Regions from separate parts of the Pseudomonas sp. Z003-0.4C(8344-21) genome, predicted to be linked through region 3. Evidence: predicted binding sites of a transcription regulator. Region 3 holds the regulator's gene; each other region holds the start of a gene.
The links. Region 3 encodes sigma-54, which starts transcription at its own class of promoters, with help from an activator protein. Its sites were predicted from a motif close to ANTGGCATNNANNTTGCTNT; they were not measured.

Region 1 (4,196 bases), 970 kb from region 3:
TCCCTCCCGGACGGCGGGCTACGGCCCAGGGGCTCCTTCGAGGAGCCCTTTTTATTGCCTGAAAAGCGGCTTGTGCCTCACATGAAAACCTGTAGGAGTGAGCCTGCTCGCGATAGCGGTCTACCGGTCACTCATCAAGTGACTGAAAGAACGCTATCGCGAGCAGGCTCACTCCTACAGGGGGGACGGGTGTGTCAGATGGCTCAGCGCAACGCGGCGATGGCGTCGACCGCTTCGCGAATCAGCGCCGGGCCTTTATAGATGAAGCCCGAATAAATCTGCACCAGGCTGGCACCGGCCTCGATCTTCTCGGCCGCGTGCTTGCCTTCGGTGATCCCACCGGCGGCGATGATCGGCAAACGCCCGGCCAGCTCACCCGCCAGCACCTTCACGGTGTGGGTGCTCTTCTCGCGTACCGGTGCGCCGGACAGACCGCCCGCCTCGTCGCCATGCTCCATGCCTTCAACGCCCACCCGGCTGAGGGTGGTGTTGGTGGCGATCACCGCGTCCATGCCGGTTTCGATCAGCGCCTGCGCCACCTGCACGGTTTCTTCGTCGGTCATGTCCGGGGCGATCTTGATTGCCAGCGGCACATGCTTGCCGTGGCGCAGCGCCAGTTCGGCGCGGCGCGTGGCCAGGTCCGCGAGCAACTGCTTGAGCGAATCACCGAACTGCAGGCTGCGCAGGCCCGGGGTGTTTGGCGAGCTGACGTTGACCGTCACATAGCTGGCGTGGGCGTAAACCTTGTCGAGGCAGATCAGGTAATCGTCGACTGCACGCTCGACCGGGGTGTCGAAGTTCTTGCCGATGTTGATGCCCAGCACGCCCTGGTATTTCGCTGCGGCGACGCGCGCCAGCAGGTTGTCGACGCCGAGGTTATTGAAGCCCATGCGGTTGATGATCGCCTCGGCTTCCGGCAGGCGGAAAATCCGTGGTTTCGGGTTGCCCGGTTGTGGACGCGGGGTCACGGTGCCGATTTCGACAAAGCCAAAACCCAGTTGTGCGAAACCATCGATGGCCGCGCCGTTCTTGTCCAGACCGGCCGCCAGCCCCACCGGGTTGGGAAACTCCAGGCCCATGACAGTCACTGGCACCTGCGCCGGCGCTTTGCAGAGCAAGCCGTTGAGGCCCAACCGTCCACCCGCGCCGATCAGATCCAGCGACAGATCGTGGGAGGTTTCCGGGGAAAGTTTGAACAACAGCTGACGGGCCAGGGTGTACATGGGCGGCGATGACTCGGGCGGCGAAAAGAGGCGGCGATTATAGCCGGGCATGGCCCTGCGGCGCGAGGCGCACGCGCAAATCGCGCCGGTGGCATATGCCTTGCACTTCCCGGGTTATCAACTCGCCGGCCAATGACGACCGGCGAGCGCGGACAATGGCGTCGTCTACGGGATTTGCCTGGGCAAAGTCCGCGGCGGCGCTTTTTTTTCGAGGTGGCGATGTATGAATGAACTGACGGTCGGGCCGCTGGCCTGGGTCAATGGCAGCGATGCGCCGGAAAAGAGCGCGATCAACCTCGGCTTCATGGCCCTGAGCGACTGCGCCTCGGTCGTCGTCGCGGCCACGCAGGGCTTTGCCCAGCCTTACGGCCTGACCCTGAACCTCAAGCGCCAGGCCTCCTGGGCCAACCTGCGCGACAAACTGGTCAGCGGCGAACTCGACGCCGCGCACAGCCTGTACGGGCTGATCTACGCCGTGCACCTGGGCATCGGCGGCGTCGCGCCGACCGACATGGCCGTGCTGATGGGCCTCAACCAGAACGGCCAGAGCCTGAACCTCTCGCGCGGTCTGCAAAACCTCGGCGTGAACAGTCCTGAAGCGCTCGACCGCCACGTGCACCAAAGCCGCGCAAAACTGACCTTCGCCCAGACCTTCCCCACCGGCACCCATGCGATGTGGCTGTATTACTGGCTGGCGAGTCAGGGCATCCATCCGTTGCAGGATGTCGACAGTGTGGTGGTGCCGCCGCCGCAAATGGTCGCGCATCTGCAAGCCGGGCGCATCGACGGTTTTTGCGTCGGCGAGCCGTGGGCCGCCAGCGCGGTGCAGCAGGACCTCGGTTTCACCCTCGCCACCAGCCAGACCATCTGGCCCGATCACCCGGAAAAAGTCCTCGGTTGCACCCGTGAATTCGTCGAGCAGTACCCGAATACCGCGCGGGCATTGGTGATGGCGATTCTCGAGGCCAGCCGCTTCATCGAAGCCAGCCCGGAAAATCGCCGCAGCACCGCGCACCTGCTCAGCGCGACGGAATACCTCGATGCGCCGGTGGCGTGCATCGAACCGCGTTTTCTCGGCGACTATGCCGACGGCCTCGGCAATCGCTGGCAAGACCCGCACGCGCTGCGCTTTCATGGTAATGGCGAAGTCAACTTGCCGTACCTCTCCGATGGCATGTGGTTCATGACCCAGTTCCGCCGATGGGGCTTGTTGCGGAGCGACCCGGACTACCTCGCCGTGGCCCGTCAGGTTCAGCAACTGCAGCTGTATCGCGATGCCGCAACGGCGGTTGGCGTGGCCACCTGGGGCACCGACATGCGCAGCAGCCAGTTGCTTGATGGCAAGGTCTGGGACGGCAGCGATCCGGCCGGCTACGCGCGCAGCTTCAAGCTGCACGCGCTGAACGACGACGCTCCCCTGCTTGCCCAGCGCTGACCGGAGGCCGCGAACATGTTGCGTATTCTGCTGATCAACGACACCGCGAAAAAAGTCGGCCGTCTCAAGGCTGCATTGACCGAGGCCGGTTTCGAGGTGATCGACGAGTCCGGCCTGACCATCGACCTGCCCGCACGCGTCGAAACGGTGCGCCCGGACGTGATCCTGATCGATACCGAGTCACCGAGCCGCGATGTGATGGAGCAAGTGGTGCTGGTCAGCCGCGACCAGCCACGGCCGATCGTGATGTTTACCGACGAGCATGACCCGACGGTGATGCGCCAGGCGATCAAGTCCGGGGTCAGCGCCTACATCGTCGAGGGCATCCACGCTCAGCGCCTGCAGCCCATTCTCGACGTGGCGATGGCACGCTTTGAAAGCGACCAGGCGTTGCGCGCGCAGTTGCAGGCGCGGGACCAGCAACTGGCCGAGCGCAAGCGAATCGAACTGGCCAAAGGGCTGCTGATGAAGATGAAAGACTGCAACGAAGAAGAGGCCTACACGCTGATGCGACGCCAGGCCATGAGCCGGCAGCAGAAGCTGATACAGGTGGCAGAGCAGATTATTGCGATGAGCGAGTTGCTGGGCTGAAATCTTCGTTGCAAATCAAGAGCCCCTCATCGGAACGCCGCCCGCCTAGCCCTCTCCCGGAGGGAGAGGGGACTGACCGCATTGTCTTGCGCTTTCCACCGACCTGAAAGACCGGGTCGATTATGGATTCACTGAAAATCGTTCGGATTGATGAATCACTCGGCCATCCCCCGATCAGTCCCCTCTCCCTCCGGGAGAGGGCTAGGCGGGCGGCGTTCCGATGAGGGGCTTTTGCTTTTAAACACACTTGGCACAAATCTCGCTAAGCATTCCCTCAGGTAACCAACGGCGGTTGCCCCACCCACGACAAAGACGTCGCTCACCCCATTCGCCCTTTTGCGAATCCGGTAGCGGCGTTTTTGCGTTTTGGCCCCACAGACCGGGGCCGGTGGTGCGGCCGTGCAGGCGCTCCACCTGCTGTGCATGACTCCCGAGACTCTTATCAGCTGAGGTGCGCGATGAATTCAAGCTTCTGGAAATCCGGCCACACCCCGACCCTGTTCGCGGCCTTTCTGTATTTCGACCTGAGCTTCATGGTCTGGTACCTGCTCGGCCCGCTGGCGGTGCAGATTGCCACCGACCTGCAACTGACCACCCAACAACGCGGCCTGGTCGTCGCCACGCCGATTCTCGCCGGCGCGGTACTGCGCTTCGCCATGGGCATGCTGGCCGATCGGCTGTCGCCGAAGACTGCCGGGCTGATCGGTCAGGTCATCGTCATCTGCGCGTTGTTCGGTGCGTGGAAACTCGGTATTCACAGTTACGAGCAGGCGCTGATCCTCGGCCTCTTCCTCGGCATGGCCGGCGCGTCGTTTGCCGTGGCCCTGCCGCTGGCCTCGCAATGGTACCCGCCAGAGCATCAAGGCAAAGCCATGGGCATTGCCGGTGCGGGCAACTCCGGGACAGTATTCGCCGCGCTGCTCGCGCCAGTGATTGCCGCCGCGTTC
Region 2 (4,196 bases), 620 kb from region 3:
TCTTGGCAGCGATTAGCAGTAGTGTCCGGCATGGCCGTTACAGCTTGACGGCGGTGTCGGGGGGCCGGTGACGCAGGCCACAGGCAAACAGCCCCGGGCACTTAGCTCGGTCGATAAACGCGCACATTGGCATGCCCCTCACTGAGCAAATGGTGAGCATGCAGGCGACTCATCACGCCTTTGTCGCAATACAGCAGGTACTGGCGAGTCGGATCCAGCTCCTTGAAACGAGCGTTCACTGCATAGAACGGCATCGTCTGTACTTCTACGCCAGCGAGTTCCAGCGGCTCATCCTCGGCGGCATCCGGGTGACGGATGTCGATCACGATCTGGCCGGCCAGTGCTTCGCTGACTTCTTCAATCTGTACGTCCTGGCCCAGTTCGTCGATTACCCGATCGATTGGCACCAGTTTGGCATTGGCGAGCGCACGCTCGAGCACCGCCATGTCGAATTGCTGCTCTTCGTGCTCAACCCGACCGCGTTTGGCGGCCGTTTTCGGGTTGACCGAAATGACCCCGCAGTATTCCGGCATGTGCCGGGCGAAATCGGCGGTGCCGATCTCGTTCGCGGTGTCGATGATGTCTTGTTTGTGCGCCACGATCAGTGGGCGCAGGACCAGCTTGTCGGTCACGCAGTCGATCACCGACAGGTTCGGCAGCGTCTGGCTCGATACCTGGGAGATCGCTTCGCCGGTGACCAGCGCATCAATGTGCAGGCGCTCGGCGATGTTCGACGCCGCGCGCAACATCATACGCTTCAAAACCACGCCCATATGACTGTTATCGACTTTGCCGAGAATTTCGCCGAGGACTTCCTCGAACGGAACACTGACAAATAGCACGCGTTGCGAGCTGCCGTACTTCTTCCAGATGAAATGCGCGACTTCCATCACGCCCAATTCGTGGGCACGACCGCCCAGGTTGAAGAAGCAGAAGTGCGTCATCAGGCCACGACGCAGGATCTGGTAGGCCGCCACGGTCGAGTCGAAGCCGCCGGACATCAACACCAGCGTCTGCTCCAGCGCACCGAGCGGGTAGCCGCCAATGCCGTTGTGCTGGCTGTGGATGACGAACAACCGTTTGTCGCGAACTTCGATGCGGACTTCGATTTCCGGCGCTTTCAGGTCGATTCCGGCCGCACCGCACTCGCGACGCAGCTTGCTGCCGACGTATTTTTCGACGTCCATCGAACTGAACGTATGCTTGCCGGCGCGCTTGCAGCGCACCGAAAAAATCTTCCCGGCCAGGGCCGCGCCGTAATGCTGTTTGCACTTCTCGGTGATGTCGTCGAAGTCGCCCAGCGGGTACTCGTCGATCTGCAGAAAATGCGCGATACCCGGCATGCAAGTCAGGCGCTCGCCCATCTCTTTCAAGGCTTTGGGGTCGGTAACGCGGGTTTCCAGCTCGAGATTGTCCCACACGCCGTTCACCACCACTGCCGGGTCCAGGTCGCGGAGCACGGTGCGGATGTTCTTGGCCAACTGGCGGATGAACTTCGTCCGGACAGGTCGGCTTTTGATGGTGATCTCGGGGAAGACTTTTACGATTAGTTTCATGAAAACAGCGCGCGCACGGCCAGCCGAAAAAGGGGGGCGCGGATTATAGCGGAAATTGCTCAAGGTTTAACCAGTTAATATGCAGAACGTTTTGCATGCACCAAAACGGGTCGTTTTCGATTTGCACCGCCACATTAAAGGGCGATATTTTCGCAATCAGGCCGCTTGAAGCCTTTATAAGCATGAAATTGGGGCAAAAAACCCATGCTGGGGCACTGGCATGCAATTTGCTCCCTTGTGAGGCAGGTTGCCTTGGCAGAGTATTCGCGCCGGCATCACCCAACTTTAAGGGCATCCACTACTAGCCCTAAGCCACCCGGAGGACAGTATGTCGAAGACGGTTCAACTCATCAAAGATCATGACGTCAAATGGATTGATCTGCGCTTCACGGACACCAAAGGCACTCAGCACCACGTGACCATGCCGGCTCGCGATGCGCTGGATGACGACTTCTTCGAAGTCGGCAAGATGTTCGACGGTTCCTCCATCGCTGGCTGGAAAGGCATCGAAGCCTCCGACATGATCCTGATGCCGGTTGACGAAACTGCCGTTCTCGACCCGTTCACCGAAGACGCTACCCTGATCCTGGTGTGCGACATCATCGAACCTTCGAGCATGCAAGGCTACGACCGCGACCCACGTGCGATCGCCAAGCGCGCCGAAGAACACCTGAAAGCCACCGGTATCGGTGACACCGTATTCGCCGGTCCAGAGCCTGAGTTCTTCATTTTTGACTCGGTGAAATTCAAGTCGGACATCTCCGGTTCGATGTTCAAGATCTACTCCGAGCAAGGTTCGTGGATGTCCGACCAGGACGTCGAAGGTGGCAACAAAGGTCACCGTCCAGGCGTCAAGGGTGGCTATTTCCCGGTTCCGCCATTCGACCACGACCACGAAATCCGTACCTCCATGTGCAACGCACTGGAAGAAATGGGCCTGACCGTTGAAGTTCACCACCACGAAGTGGCGACTGCCGGCCAGAACGAAATCGGCGTCAAGTTCAACACCCTGGTGAAGAAAGCCGACGAAACCCAGACCCTGAAGTACGTTGTCCACAACGTTGCTGACGCTTACGGCCGCACCGCGACCTTCATGCCGAAGCCACTGTACGGCGACAACGGTTCGGGCATGCACGTACACATGTCGATCTGGAAAGACGGCAAGAACACCTTCGCCGGTGAAGGCTATGCCGGCCTGTCCGATACCGCCCTGTACTTCATCGGCGGCATCATCAAGCACGGTAAGGCTCTGAACGGCTTCACCAACCCGGCCACCAACTCGTACAAGCGTCTGGTACCAGGCTTCGAAGCGCCGGTCATGCTGGCCTACTCGGCTCGCAACCGTTCCGCTTCGATCCGCATTCCTTACGTGTCGAGCCCGAAAGCCCGCCGTATCGAAGCACGCTTCCCGGATCCGGCTGCCAACCCGTACCTGGCTTTCGCAGCACTGCTGATGGCCGGTCTGGACGGTATCCAGAACAAGATCCACCCAGGCGATGCCGCCGACAAGAACCTGTACGACCTGCCGCCTGAAGAGGCGAAAGAGATCCCACAGGTTTGTGGCAGCCTGAAGGAAGCACTGGAAGAGCTGGACAAGGGCCGCGCGTTCCTGACCAAGGGCGGCGTATTCTCCGACGACTTCATCGACGCTTACATCGCGCTGAAATCGGAAGAAGAAATCAAGGTTCGCACCTTCGTACACCCACTGGAATATGAGCTGTACTACAGCTGCTGATCCGGTAGCGCTGCGTAACGCGGCGTGACAAAAAGAGGCCTCCTTCGGGAGGCCTTTTTTATTGCCTCGATTTTGCGGCCAACCACGTCCCCTGTAGGAGTGAGCCTGCTCGCGATGGCGGCGTGTCAGTCGCCAATTTTCTTGATGATCCACCGCGATCGCGAGCAGGCTCACTCCTACAGGGATTTGTGGTGTTTGAATGATCTTTGGATGTGTCGCAAGTTGGGCCAACCGCCCCACCTGTCCTATGCTGCTACCCATCGCTTTCAATCCCGGTCGAGTTCATGGGTCGCATCTTTCTCTACATTCTGCTGCTGATCGCCCTGCCCGCCGCTGCGCAGATCTACAAATACACCGACGCCAACGGCAACACGGTCTACAGCGATCATTCGCCGGACGGCGTGAAGGCGCAGCCGGTTGAGCTGCCGCCGTTGAACCGTGTCGAGCCGCAAGCGCCAGGTACGCCGCCCCTGCCAGAGGCCGAGACGCCACAGCCTCCGCGCAATGCCTACGAAATCCTTGAACTGGCCGGCCTGCCCACGGAAGAAGCCTTGCGCGCCAACAACGGCACCTTCACCGTCAATGTGCTGATCAAGCCGCGCCTGCAGTCGCCGCATCAATTAAGACTGGTACTCGACGACGAACCCTACGGCCAACCGAGCAACGTGCCGAGCCTGCAACTGGTCAATGTCGACCGTGGCGAGCATCGTCTCGCGGTGCAGGTGATCGACGGCCAGACCATCATTCAGCAAAGCCCACCCGCGGTCTTCACCGTGCAGCGGGTGCACCGCCCATGAAAGGTGTGGTCCTGATCCTTTGCCTGCTCGCCCTGCCCGCTTCGGCGGAGGTGTTCACCTATATCGATGCCCACGGCAATCGCGTCTACACCGACCAACCGCGCGGCA
Region 3 (4,196 bases):
GATCGTAGTCTCCGGAAACTTGCCCGCCACGCCGACAAACTTGGCAGACGCTCGGGCATGCAAACCGAGTTTGTTGATGATTTCGATTTCACGAGCAGGCATCGCGGTGTGGATCCTTTAGGTGAGGTCGCGGTGGCGGACCTGGACGTTTTTCAAGGTTTTCTGCAGGGCCTGACCCAGACGTTCGGTCAGGTAGACGGAGCGGTGATGCCCGCCGGTACAGCCAATGGCAACGGTCACATAGGCGCGATTACTGGCAGCAAAGCGCGGCAGCCACTTGTGCAGGTAGGCGTAGATGTCCTGGTACATTTCCTCGACATCCGGCTGTTGCGCCAGATACTCGGCAACCGGTGCGTCGAGACCGGACTGCTCGCGCAACTCCGGCTTCCAGTACGGATTGGGCAGGCAGCGAACGTCGAAGACCAGATCCGCATCCACCGGCATGCCGCGCTTGAAACCGAATGATTCGACCAGAAACGCCGTACCCGGCTCAGGCTGATTCAGCAGGCGCAACTTCAAAGTGTCGCGCAGCTGGTACAGGTTGAGATGGGTGGTGTTGATCTTCAAGTCAGCCAGGTCGGCGATCGGGCCGAGCAGGGCGGTTTCATCGTGAATCGCCTCGGCCAGTGAACGATTGGCGTTGCTCAACGGATGGCGCCGGCGCGTCTCGGAAAAACGCTTGAGCAGGGTCTCTTCGTCGGCGTCCAGGTACAGCACATCGCACTGGATATGCTTGGCACGCACCACTTCGAGCAATTCGGGGAAACGCGACAGATGACTCGGCAGATTGCGTGCATCGATCGACACCGCGACGAGCGGCTGCGCCAGTTCGGTGTGGATCAGCGCACGTTCGGCCAGTTCCGGCAGCAAACCGGCCGGGAGGTTGTCGATGCAGTAGTAGCCGTTGTCCTCAAGGACATTCAGCGCGGTACTCTTGCCCGAGCCCGAGCGGCCACTGACGATGATCAAGCGCATGATTAATGCCCGTTCTGCTCGTCCAGTACAACCTGGTACAAGGCTTCGTTGCTCGGTGCGCTGCGCAGTCTTTCACGCACTTCCTTGCGATCGAGCATGCTGGCGATCTGGCGCAGCAGTTCCAGGTGTGCATCGGTAGCAGCTTCCGGGACCAGCAGCACGAACAGCAGGTCTACCGGGGCGCCATCGATCGCGTCGAAATCGATCGGGGCTTCAAGGTGCATCAGCGCACTGATCGGCGCGTCGCAACCCTTGAGGCGGCAGTGGGGGATGGCGATGCCGTTGCCAAAACCGGTGGAACCGAGTTTTTCACGGGCGACCAACGCCTCGAAGACATCCTGCATCGCCAGATCCGGCACTTCGCGGTGGATCAGGTTGGCAATCTGTTCGAGGGCTTTTTTCTTGCTGCCGCCCGGCGCGTTCACTTGGGAACGGCCGGGGGTCAGGATGGTTTCAAGTCGGATCATGGATGAGGGTGTTAACGACCGGTCGCGCCCTGGAGGAGGCTCTGGGTCTTTTCCTTATGCTTTTTGAGTTGGCGATCCAGCTTGTCGGTCAGCAGGTCAATGGCGGCATACATGTCGTCGTGCTCGGCATTGGCGACTACTTCTCCGCCGGGAATATGCAACGTGGCTTCGATTTTCTGCTTGAGCTTCTCGACATTCAATATGACTTGCACGTTGGTGATCTTGTCGAAATGCCGCTCCAGCCGGTCGAGTTTCTCGCCGATGTAGGTGCGCAGAGGTTCGGTCACTTCCAGTTGGTGTCCACTGATGTTGACTTGCATACAGCTTCTCCTTCGTTGCCAGTGCATAAAGCGGCAGGCCGAAAAGCCTGCCACTGGAACGCTGTAACGTGGCTTACATCAACCGCTTGCGTTCGCTCGAAGGCGCGATTCCGAGGGATTCGCGGTACTTGGCGACGGTGCGGCGAGCCACCTGAATGCCTTGTGCCTCCAGTAAACCAGCGATCTTGCTGTCACTCAACGGCTTTTTCTGATTTTCCGCGGCAACCAGTTTCTTGATGATCGCGCGGATCGCCGTGGACGAGCATTCGCCGCCTTCGGAGGTACTCACGTGGCTGGAGAAAAAGTATTTCAGCTCATAAATACCGCGCGGGGTATGCATGAATTTTTGTGTGGTCACTCGGGAAATCGTCGATTCGTGCATGCCCACCGCCTCGGCGATGTCATGCAGGACCAGCGGTTTCATGGCTTCGTCGCCGTACTCCAGGAAGCCGCGCTGATGCTCGACGATCTGCGTGGCGACTTTCATCAGCGTTTCGTTGCGGCTCTGCAGGCTTTTGATGAACCAGCGAGCTTCCTGAAGCTGATTGCGCATGAAGGTGTTGTCGGCGCTGGTGTCGGCGCGTTTTACGAAACCGGCGTACTGAGCGTTGACGCGTAGACGCGGTACCGATTCCTGGTTCAGCTCGACCAGCCAGCGCTCGTTGTCCTTGCGCACGATGACGTCAGGTATGACGTATTCGGCTTCGGTGGACTCGATCTGCGAACCCGGTCGCGGATTGAGGCTCTGCACCAGTTCGATGACCTGGCGCAGCTCGTCTTCCTTGAGTTTCATGCGCCGCATCAGCTGACTGTAGTCGCGGCCGCCAAGCAGGTCGATATAGTCGCTGACCAGGCGTTTGGCCTCTGCCAGCCATGGCGTTTTTGCCGACAACTGGCGCAGTTGCAACAGCAGGCATTCGCTGAGGTTGCGTGCGCCGATGCCCGCGGGCTCGAACTGCTGGATGCGGTGCAGGACGGCTTCGATTTCGTCCAGTTCAATGTCCAGTTCCGGGTCGAAGGCGTCGAGGATTTCTTCGAGGGTTTCGTCCAGGTAGCCCTGATTGTTGATGCAATCGATCAGGGTCACGGCGATCAGGCGATCGGTGTCGGACATCGGTGCGAGGTTCAACTGCCAGAGCAAATGGCTCTGCAGGCTTTCGCCGACGGAAGTGCGGGTGGTGAAATCCCACTCGTCATCATCGCTGCTCGGCAGACTGCTGGCGCTGGTCTGGTAAACATCCTCCCAGGCCGTGTCTACCGGAAGCTCGTTGGGGATGCGCTCGCTCCATTCGCCATCGTCGAGGTTGTCTACCGTCGGCGCGGCTTCCTGGTAAGAAGGTTCCTGAATGTCGGTGTTGGGCTTTTGCTCGACGTTGTCGGCCAGCGGATCGGAATTGTCGAAGTCGTCGCCTTCTTCCTGGCGTTCGAGCATCGGGTTGGATTCCAGAGCCTCCTGGATTTCCTGTTGCAGATCCAGGGTCGACAATTGGAGCAGGCGGATGGCCTGTTGCAGCTGCGGTGTCATCGTCAGCTGCTGGCCCATTCTCAAGACTAGCGATGGTTTCATGGCAGGGGCTTAACACCTTATTCGCCGGCGCTATGCGCCATCCACTACAGGGCGCCGAAGCGCCAAACTTAAGCAAATTATATGCCTGAAACTGAAGTGTTTGCCTAGAGCGCTGTAACAATTAAGCGCTATAAAAAACGGCTTGATCGATACAGCACCCGCGCAGCTTGTCGAACAGCTCGCGCTTACAGGCGGAACTCGTGACCCAGATACACTTCCTTCACCAGATCGTTGGCCAGGATAGTCTCGGCGTCACCTTCGGCGATCAATTGACCGTCGTTGACAATGTAAGCGGTTTCGCAGATATCCAGCGTCTCACGCACGTTGTGGTCGGTGATCAGCACACCGATGCCTTTGGCCTTGAGATGGTGAATGATCTGCTTGATGTCGCCAACCGAGATCGGGTCGACACCGGCGAACGGCTCGTCGAGCAGGATGAATTTCGGTGCGGTGGCCAGGGCGCGGGCGATTTCCACCCGGCGGCGCTCACCACCCGACAGGCTCATGCCGAGGTTGTCGCGAATGTGGCTGATGTGGAATTCCTGCAGCAGGCTCTCCAGCTCTTTGCGGCGACCGGCCTTGTCGAGTTCCTGACGGGTCTCGAGGATGGCCATGATGTTGTCGGCCACCGACAGTTTGCGGAAGATCGACGCTTCTTGCGGCAGATAGCCGATGCCGGCTTTGGCGCGGCCGTGCATTGGCTGGTGGCTGACGTCCAGATCGTCGATCAGCACGCGACCCTGATCGGCCTGCACCAGACCGACGATCATGTAGAAGCAGGTCGTCTTGCCGGCGCCGTTCGGGCCGAGCAGGCCGACGATCTGGCCGCTGTCGATCGACAGACTGACGTCCCGCACGACCTGGCGG

Region 1: the regulator sigma-54 is predicted to act here: its motif matches at 1,311-1,330, upstream of BLU24_RS19735 (CmpA/NrtA family ABC transporter substrate-binding protein).
Region 2: the regulator sigma-54 is predicted to act here: its motif matches at 1,771-1,790, upstream of glnA (type I glutamate--ammonia ligase).

What each region holds. Positions count from the first base shown of each region.
Region 1 covers NZ_LT629756.1:4,385,370-4,389,565, forward strand. The annotation lists gene BLU24_RS19730 (quinone-dependent dihydroorotate dehydrogenase) at 204-1,223, opposite strand; gene BLU24_RS19735 (CmpA/NrtA family ABC transporter substrate-binding protein) at 1,447-2,658, shown strand; gene BLU24_RS19740 (ANTAR domain-containing response regulator) at 2,674-3,249, shown strand; gene BLU24_RS19750 (nitrate/nitrite transporter) at 3,708-4,196, shown strand, end outside.
Region 2 covers NZ_LT629756.1:5,975,879-5,980,074, forward strand. The annotation lists gene thiI (tRNA uracil 4-sulfurtransferase ThiI) at 102-1,556, opposite strand; gene glnA (type I glutamate--ammonia ligase) at 1,885-3,291, shown strand; gene BLU24_RS26825 (DUF4124 domain-containing protein) at 3,576-4,088, shown strand; gene BLU24_RS26830 (DUF4124 domain-containing protein) at 4,085-4,196, shown strand, end outside.
Region 3 covers NZ_LT629756.1:5,353,904-5,358,099, reverse strand. The annotation lists gene BLU24_RS24275 (HPr family phosphocarrier protein) at 1-102, opposite strand, end outside; gene rapZ (RNase adapter RapZ) at 118-975, opposite strand; gene ptsN (PTS IIA-like nitrogen regulatory protein PtsN) at 978-1,442, opposite strand; gene hpf (ribosome hibernation-promoting factor, HPF/YfiA family) at 1,454-1,762, opposite strand; gene BLU24_RS24255 (RNA polymerase factor sigma-54) at 1,836-3,329, opposite strand; gene lptB (LPS export ABC transporter ATP-binding protein) at 3,515-4,196, opposite strand, start outside.